DNA from 2 places in the Streptomyces sp. WG5 genome. Region 1 is predicted to be linked to the other one. Evidence: riboswitches for the same ligand, from Rfam matches in the RefSeq annotation. Region 1 holds a riboswitch; the other holds the start of a gene.

The links. A riboswitch is a leader RNA that binds a small molecule or an ion and turns the genes downstream of it on or off. The one in region 1 is predicted to bind S-adenosylmethionine.
Region 2: another riboswitch for S-adenosylmethionine. It lies ahead of thrC (threonine synthase); the one in region 1 lies ahead of ACP4IX_RS11270 (aminotransferase class V-fold PLP-dependent enzyme).

Annotation. Positions count from the first base shown of each region.
Region 1 covers NZ_JBNGGC010000009.1:33,885-37,600, reverse strand. Annotated here, with positions in the region: gene ACP4IX_RS11275 (glycerate kinase) at 1-608, shown strand, start outside; gene ACP4IX_RS11270 (aminotransferase class V-fold PLP-dependent enzyme) at 557-1,930, opposite strand; SAM riboswitch class IV at 2,157-2,273, opposite strand; gene trpD (anthranilate phosphoribosyltransferase) at 2,354-3,418, opposite strand; gene ACP4IX_RS11260 (cytochrome b) at 3,549-3,716, opposite strand, start outside.
Region 2 covers NZ_JBNGGC010000011.1:93,145-96,860, reverse strand. Annotated here, with positions in the region: gene ACP4IX_RS13735 (cold-shock protein) at 93-296, opposite strand; gene ACP4IX_RS13730 (MoaD/ThiS family protein) at 703-978, opposite strand; gene thrC (threonine synthase) at 975-2,279, opposite strand; SAM riboswitch class I at 2,297-2,444, opposite strand; gene ACP4IX_RS13720 (glucosyl-3-phosphoglycerate synthase) at 2,595-3,539, shown strand; gene ACP4IX_RS13715 (hypothetical protein) at 3,645-3,716, opposite strand, start outside.

The sequences.
Region 1 (3,716 bases):
GCGGAGAGCGGGGCGTGGCACGGGTGTTCGGCCCGCAGAAGGGAGCGACGCCCGCGCAGGTCGAGGAGTTGTCGGCCGGTCTGGAGAACTGGGCGCGCGTCCTCACCCGCGACCTCGGTGTCATCGGCACCGACCTGCGCAACGGCCCGGGCACCGGCGCCTCCGGCGGGCTCGGCGCGGGCCTGGCCGCCGTCGGGGCCCGGCTGCTGCCCCGCTTCGACGTGCTCCTCGACCACCTCGACCTGGACGCCCGCCTCGCCCGCGCCGACCTGGTGCTGACCGCCGAGGGCGCCCTGGACCACCAGACGCCGCGCGGCAAGGTCCCCGCCGAGGTGGCCCGCCGCGCCAAGCTCTACGGCCGTCCCGTCCTCGCCCTGGCCGGCACCCTCGGCGAGGGCGCGCACGAGGTGCCGGGGGTGGACGCCTGCCACGGCATCATGCCGGCGCCGATGGCCCTGGCCGACGCCCTGCTGCGGGCCGCCGAACTCCTCACGGACGCCACGGAGCGGGCGCTGCGGATGATCCTGCTGGGGTCACGGCTGCCGGGCCGGACGGCTCAGCCGGCAAAGGCCGTGTCGGGCACGCAACGCCCCTCCTCGGTACGGTAGTTCCACCGGGCTCCGTCGTCCACCAGCTCCCTGACCGCGTTCACGAACCGCTCGACGTGCTCGTCCGGGGTGCCCGCGCCGAAGCTGACGCGGATGGCGTTGAGGGACTTCTCGCCGGGCGCCGCCTCGGGGGCGCCGCACTCGCCCTGCGCCTGCGGGTCGCTGCCGAGCAGGGTGCGCACCAGCGGGTGGGCGCAGAACAGGCCGTCGCGCACACCGATGCCGTACTCGGCGGAGAGCGCGGCGGCGAAGTGGGAGCTGTTCCATCCTTCGACGACGAAGGAGAGCACGCCGACGCGGGGGGCGTCGTCACCGAAGAGGGAGAGGACGCGCACCTGCGGCACCCGGGCGAGCCCCTCGCGCACCTTTCCGATGAGGTACTCCTCGCGGGCGACCAGCGTGTCGAACCCGGCCTCGGTGAGCGCCTTGCAGGCGGAGGCGACCGCGTAGGCGCCGATGACGTTGGGCGACCCGGCCTCGTGCCGCGCGGCGCTGTCGTGCCACTCCACGTCCACGCCGCCGTCGGCCCGCCGGGTGACCCTGCGGCTCGCGCCGCCGCCGGCGAGGTACGGCTCCGCCTCGCGCAGCCAGTCGGCCCGGCCGGCCAGCACGCCGGCACCGAACGGGGCGTACAGCTTGTGCCCGGAGAAGGCGACCCAGTCCACGTCCAGGTCGGCGACGGACACGGGACGGTGCGGGGCGAGCTGGGCGGCGTCGAGCACGATCCGCGCGCCGTGCGCGTGCGCGGCGGCGGCCAGTTCACGCACCGGCCACAGCTCGCCGGTGACGTTGGAGGCGCCGGTGACGCAGACCAGGGCCGGCCCGTAGGGCTCGCGGGCGACGAGGGCGCGCTCCAGGGTCTCGACGGCCTGCGCGGGGGTGCGCGGGGCGTCGAGGAAGGTCACGTCGGCGTCCCTCCAGGGCAGCAGCGAGGCGTGGTGCTCGGTCTCGAAGACGAAGACCCGGCAGTCGGCGGGCAGCGCCGCGGCGAGCAGGTTGAGCGAGTCGGTGGTGGACCGGGTGAACACGACCTGGTCCCCCTCCCGGCAGCCGAGGAACTCCGCGACGGCCTTCCGGGCGTTCTCGAACAGGTCGGTCGACAGCTGCGACAGGTACCCGGCGCCCCGGTGCACGCTGCCGTAGTAGGGGGCGTAGGCCGCCACGTCGTCCCAGACCCGCTGGAGCGCGGGCGCGCTGGCGGCGTAGTCGAGCGCGGCGTAGGTGACCTCGCCGCCGGTGACGAGCGGGACGGTGACATCTGCGCCCAGGACGGGCAGCGGAGGACAAACGGACTGGTCGGCGGCAAGGGTGGGGACGGACATGGGCGCACTCCCGTGGCGTGAAGGCAGGCGGCGTCACCACGCGGACCGGGCGGGGCCGGGCGTGGGTGCAGCCGAGAAGGCGGGGAAAGGAGGGTGCGGAGGCGAGGCACCGCGTCAGGGTGTCGGGCCGGTCCGAAGGACAGGCCCTATCGCATTCGCTGGTTCACGGGAGACTCCCTCGAGTGGCCCAGGACCCCTGGCCCCACACTTCCGAGAGCGTGCGAGGGGTCCGCGCTTGCCGTGAACCCTGCTGTCCACGGCCTGGTCTTCACCCGGGGCACCCCGCCACGGACGGAGGGTTGCCGGACAGTCGGCCGGGGCCTGATGACTGTCACTCATGACCTGCCAAGGAACGTACGGGAAAAGATCGGCGTCCCGCAACCCGGGTCCGGATCGCGGGACGCTCGTCGCACGGGAGGGCCGTTACGCGTTGCTCGCGGCCACCCAGCGGTCCAGGGCGCGCTTGGCGGCACCCGAGTCGATCGCCTCGGCGGCCCGGTCCATGCCGGCCCGGAGCTGCTCGGCGAGCGGCGCCTCGCCGGGCTCCAGGGCGACCAGGGCCGCCGCCGAGTTCAGCAGCACCGCGTCCCGTACCGGGCCCGTCTCGCCGGCCAGCAGGCGGCGGGCGACGTCGGCGTTGTAGGAGGCGTCGGCGCCGCGCAGCGCCTCGACCGGCACCAGTTCGAGGCCGACGTCCCGCGGGTCGAAGGCCTCCTCGGTGACCCGGCCGTCCCGCACGACCCAGACCCGGGAGGTGGCGGTCGTGGTCAGCTCGTCGAGGCCGTCGTCGCCGCGGAACACCAGGGACGAGTGGCCGCGCTCGGCGAAGACACCGGCGATGATCGGTGCCATCCGAGCGTGGGCGACCCCGACCGCCTGGGACTTCACCCTGGCCGGGTTGGTCAGCGGGCCCAGGAAGTTGAACACCGTGCGGATGCCCAGCTGGCCGCGCGCCGACGCCACGTGGCGCAGCGACGGGTGGAACTTCACGGCGAAGCAGAAGGTGATGCCGGCCTCCTCGGCGACCTCCGCGACGCGTTGCGGCGTGAGCTCCAGGTTGACCCCGAGCTTCTCCAGGACGTCGGAGGCCCCGGACGCCGAGGAGGCGGCCCGGTTGCCGTGCTTGACGACCTTGGCGCCCGTGCCGGCCACGACGATCGCCGACATGGTGGAGATGTTGACGGTCTTGGCGCCGTCGCCGCCGGTGCCGACGATGTCGACGGTCTCCCCCGGCACCTCGATCACGTTGGCGTGGGCGTACATGGTGCGGACCAGGCCGGAGATCTCCTCGACGGTCTCGCCCTTGAACCTGAGGCCCACCGCGAAGCCGGCGATCTGGGCGTCGGTCGCCTCGCCGCGCATGATCACGTCCAGCGCCCAGGCCGTGTCGTCCGCGGACAGGTCGCGGCCGTCCAGCAGTCCGTTCAGCAGGGCGGGCCAGGAGCGGCCCGCCGCGGTGTCGCCTCCAGCGGGAGTCACAGCGCTCATGAGCCGCTCCTGAATCGTGTGTGTCGTGGAATGGGAGTGTGGTCCCACCCTATCCAGCCCCGGGCGCCGCGAAGGGCCCCGTCCGAGGAACGGACGGGGCCCTTCGCGGTGGTGTGGCGACGCTGGAGGGTCAGTGGTGGCCGTGGCCGCTCGTGATCTCCTTGTACTCCTCGACGGTCGGCTTCGGAATCTGCGACTCCTCGCCGTAGTAGGCCTCGCTGAGCTTGGCGCGGAGCTTCTCGGTGGTCTTCACCTTGCGCTCGACACCGTTCTCGTCGACCGTCGGGCCGATCTCGGC
Region 2 (3,716 bases), on a different contig from region 1:
CCCCGGGGCAGGCCCGGAGCAGGCCGAAGGGCCCGTACCCCGGGAGGTACGGGCCCTTCGGATGAAGGCCAATGCTGCGGTGGCCGCGCGTCTCAGGCGCTGAGGCGAACCATGTCGGCCTGCGGGCCCTTCTGACCCTGCGAGATCTCGAACTCGACCCGCTGGCCTTCTTCGAGGGTGCGGTAGCCGTCCATCTGAATCGCGCTGTAGTGGACGAAAACATCCGCACCACCGTCGACCGCGATGAAGCCGTACCCCTTCTCCGCGTTGAACCACTTGACGGTGCCCTGAGCCATGCCTAACTCCCCTATTACTGGCCCTTGCACAGATCCGCACTTCGCGGACCCGGGTCAGACCTCGCCCCCCACGACTGGGGGCGTGCGCCGGAACGCGTCGACCGCGGCTGAATGTATCTGTCCAACTGCCCTCTGCAACAGGTCAATTGGACGAGAAATCTGGACGCACCCGATCCGGAATGTGGCGAGAATTCGCCTGAATTCAGGTCAAGTCGGGGCACACAAAGGGAACAAAAGCCGCGAAAGACGCCCACACTTTGGCTACATCTTGTGGGGCGTGCGGCAGGAATCGAGGGTTCCCGGTCTCGCGACCGGGAGCGCGTTCCCCAACTCTACCGCGCTCAACCACATGGAATTGCCCCCTCCGTTTCTCTTACGGAGGGGGCAATGCGCGCTACGACGCGTATCAGCCGCCGGCGACCGCGGGGATGATGGAGACGCCCGCGCCGTCGGGGGTCGCGGTCTCCAGGCCCTGCTCGAAACGGACGTCGTCGTCGTTGACGTAGACGTTGACGAAACGGCGCAGCTTGCCCTGGTCGTCCAGGACGCGGGCGGCGATGCCGGTGTGGTTCTTCTCCAGGTCGGCGATGACCTCACCGAGGTTCGCGCCGTCGGCGGCGACCTCGGCCTTGCCGCCGGTGTAGGTGCGCAGGATGGTCGGGATGCGAACGGTCACGCTCATGCGAGGCCAGCCTCTCGGAAGGAGTCCAGGTTCGGGCGGATGGTGGCGGTGAGGCCGGTGCCGGCCACCGCGTCGAGGGTCTTCAGTCCGTCGCCGGTGTTGAGGACGACGGTGGTGAGCGACGGGTCCAGGAGGCCGTCCTCGATCAGCTTCCTCGTGACGCCGACCGTCACCCCGCCCGCCGTCTCCGCGAAGATCCCCTCGGTGCGCGCGAGCAGCTTGATGGCGTCGACGACCTGCTCGTCGGTCACGTCCTCCACGGCGCCGCCGGTGCGGCGGGCGATGTCGAGGACGTACGGACCGTCGGCCGGGTTGCCGATCGCGAGGGACTTGGCGATGGTGTCCGGCTTCTGCGGGCGTACGACGTCGTGGCCGGCCTTGTACGCGGTGGACACCGGCGAGCAGCCCTCGGCCTGGGCACCGAAGATCTTGTAGGGCTTGTCCTCGACCAGCCCGAGCCTGATCAGCTCCTGCAGACCCTTGTCGATCTTCGTGAGCTGGGAGCCGGACGCGATGGGGACGACGAGCTGGTCGGGCAGCCGCCAGCCGAGCTGCTCGCAGATCTCGTACGCCAGCGTCTTGGAGCCCTCCGCGTAGTACGGGCGCAGGTTGACGTTGACGAAGCCCCAGCCCTCGCCGGCCGGGTCGCCGATCAGCTCGGAGCAGAAGCGGTTCACGTCGTCGTAGTTGCCCTCGATGCCGACGAGCTCACCGCCGTAGACGGCGGCCATGACGACCTTGCCCTGCTCCAGGTCGTGCGGGATGAACACGCAGGAGCGGAAGCCGGCGCGGGCGGCGGCGGCGCCGACGGCACCCGCGAGGTTGCCGGTGGAGGAGCAGGAGAGGGTGGTGAAGCCGAAGGCGCGGGCGGCCTCGATGGCCTGGGCGACGACGCGGTCCTTGAAGGAGTGCGTCGGGTTGCCGGAGTCGTCCTTGACGTACAGGCCGCCGGTGACGCCCAGCTCGCGGGCCAGGTTGTCGGCCTTGACCAGCTTGGTCCAGCCCGGGTTGATGTTCGGCTTGGTCGCCACGTCGGCGGGGACGGGCAGCAGCGGGGCGTAGCGCCAGATGTTGGCGGGGCCCGCTTCGATCCGCTTGCGCAGTTCCTCGGTGTCGTAGGCCGAGAAGTCGTAGGCGATCTCCAGCGGGCCGAAACACTCCTCGCAGGCGAAGACCGGGCCGAGCGGCACGCGGTGGCCGCACTCGCGGCAGGAGAGGGCGTCGGCGGGGCCCAGATCGACGGATCCGGCGGGGGCGGGAGCGTCGGGGGTGGTGGTGCTGTCGACAGTCTGCACAGCCATGGAGGCGAGGCCCTTTCTCCTCATCTTCCTCACGACGCATCTCGCCGTGAGACGGAATTGGCACCTTCCCGAGCCGGGAGCCTCGCCACGTCTGCGTGACAAGAACCGACTGGAGGGTTGCCGGGGCTTCAACGGGCCGTATCCCTCTGCCCCTCTGGATGAGCGGTATTCGGTTGTTGTGCGGTGGTGCGCGCGGGCCCCCGGCATGCGGTGGGCCATCGCGTTGTTCAAGACTGTAACCGAAGGCCAGGGCGGTTGAGGCAGTCGTCCGCACCGCGAGATGGATCACAACGGATCACGAAGGAGCCACCGGACGTGCTGGAAGAAGTCGAGCGCTGGCTGGATACACGCTCCTGGTCCCTGGCGGACCGGCCGGTCCAGCAGCTCCTGACCGCCAAGCACGCCACGGGGCAGTCGGTCAGCGTGGTGCTCCCCGCCCTCGACGAGGAGGCGACGGTCGGCGACATCGTCACGGTGATCCGCCGGGACCTGATGGGGCGCGTCCCGCTCGTCGACGAGATCGTGGTCGTGGACTCCGGGTCGACGGACCGTACGTCGGAGGTGGCCGCGGCGGCGGGCGCGCGCGTCGTGCACCGCGACGCGATACTCCCCCGCCTCCCGGCCGTACCCGGCAAGGGCGAGGTCCTGTGGCGCTCGCTGCTGGTCACCGACGGTGACATCGTCTGCTTCGTCGACGCCGACCTGCGCGAGTTCTCCGCCGACTTCGTCTCCGGGATCGTGGGACCGCTGCTCACCGACCCGGACGTGCACCTCGTCAAGGCCATGTACGACCGCCCGCTGGGCACCGCGGCCGGTCAGGGCGGCCGGGTCACGGAGCTGATGGCCCGCCCGCTGCTCAACATGCACTGGCCGCGGCTGGCCGGGTTCGTGCAGCCGCTCGGCGGCGAGTACGCGGCCCGCCGCTCCCTCCTCGAACAGCTTCCCTTCCCCGTCGGCTACGGGGTCGAGCTGGGCATGCTGGTCGACGCCCTGCACCTGGTGGGCCTGGACGCCCTCGCGCAGGTCGACGTCGGCGTGCGCAGGCACCGGCACCAGGACGGCCAGGCGCTGGGCCGCATGTCCGCCGCGATCTACCGCACCGCCCAGCTCCGGCTGGCCCGCGGCCACCTGGTCCGGCCGTCCCTCACCCAGTTCGAACGCGGCGCCGACGGCTTCGAACCGCGCACGTACTCCGTGGACACGGAGGAGCGGCCACCGATGACGGAGATCGCGGAGTACGCGGCCCGGCGGGTGGCCTGACTCCCCGGACCCCGGCGGGTGGACTGACTCCCCGGACCCCGGACCCGGCCCCGGGGTCCGCGGTCGCCGGTACGGGGTGGCCCGGCCTCCCGGGCCCGGACCGCGTCAGCCGGAAACGCCGTCCGACCAGCGCCAGGTGCCGCCGGAGTCGCGTGCGCAGGTCAGGTACTCGCCGCC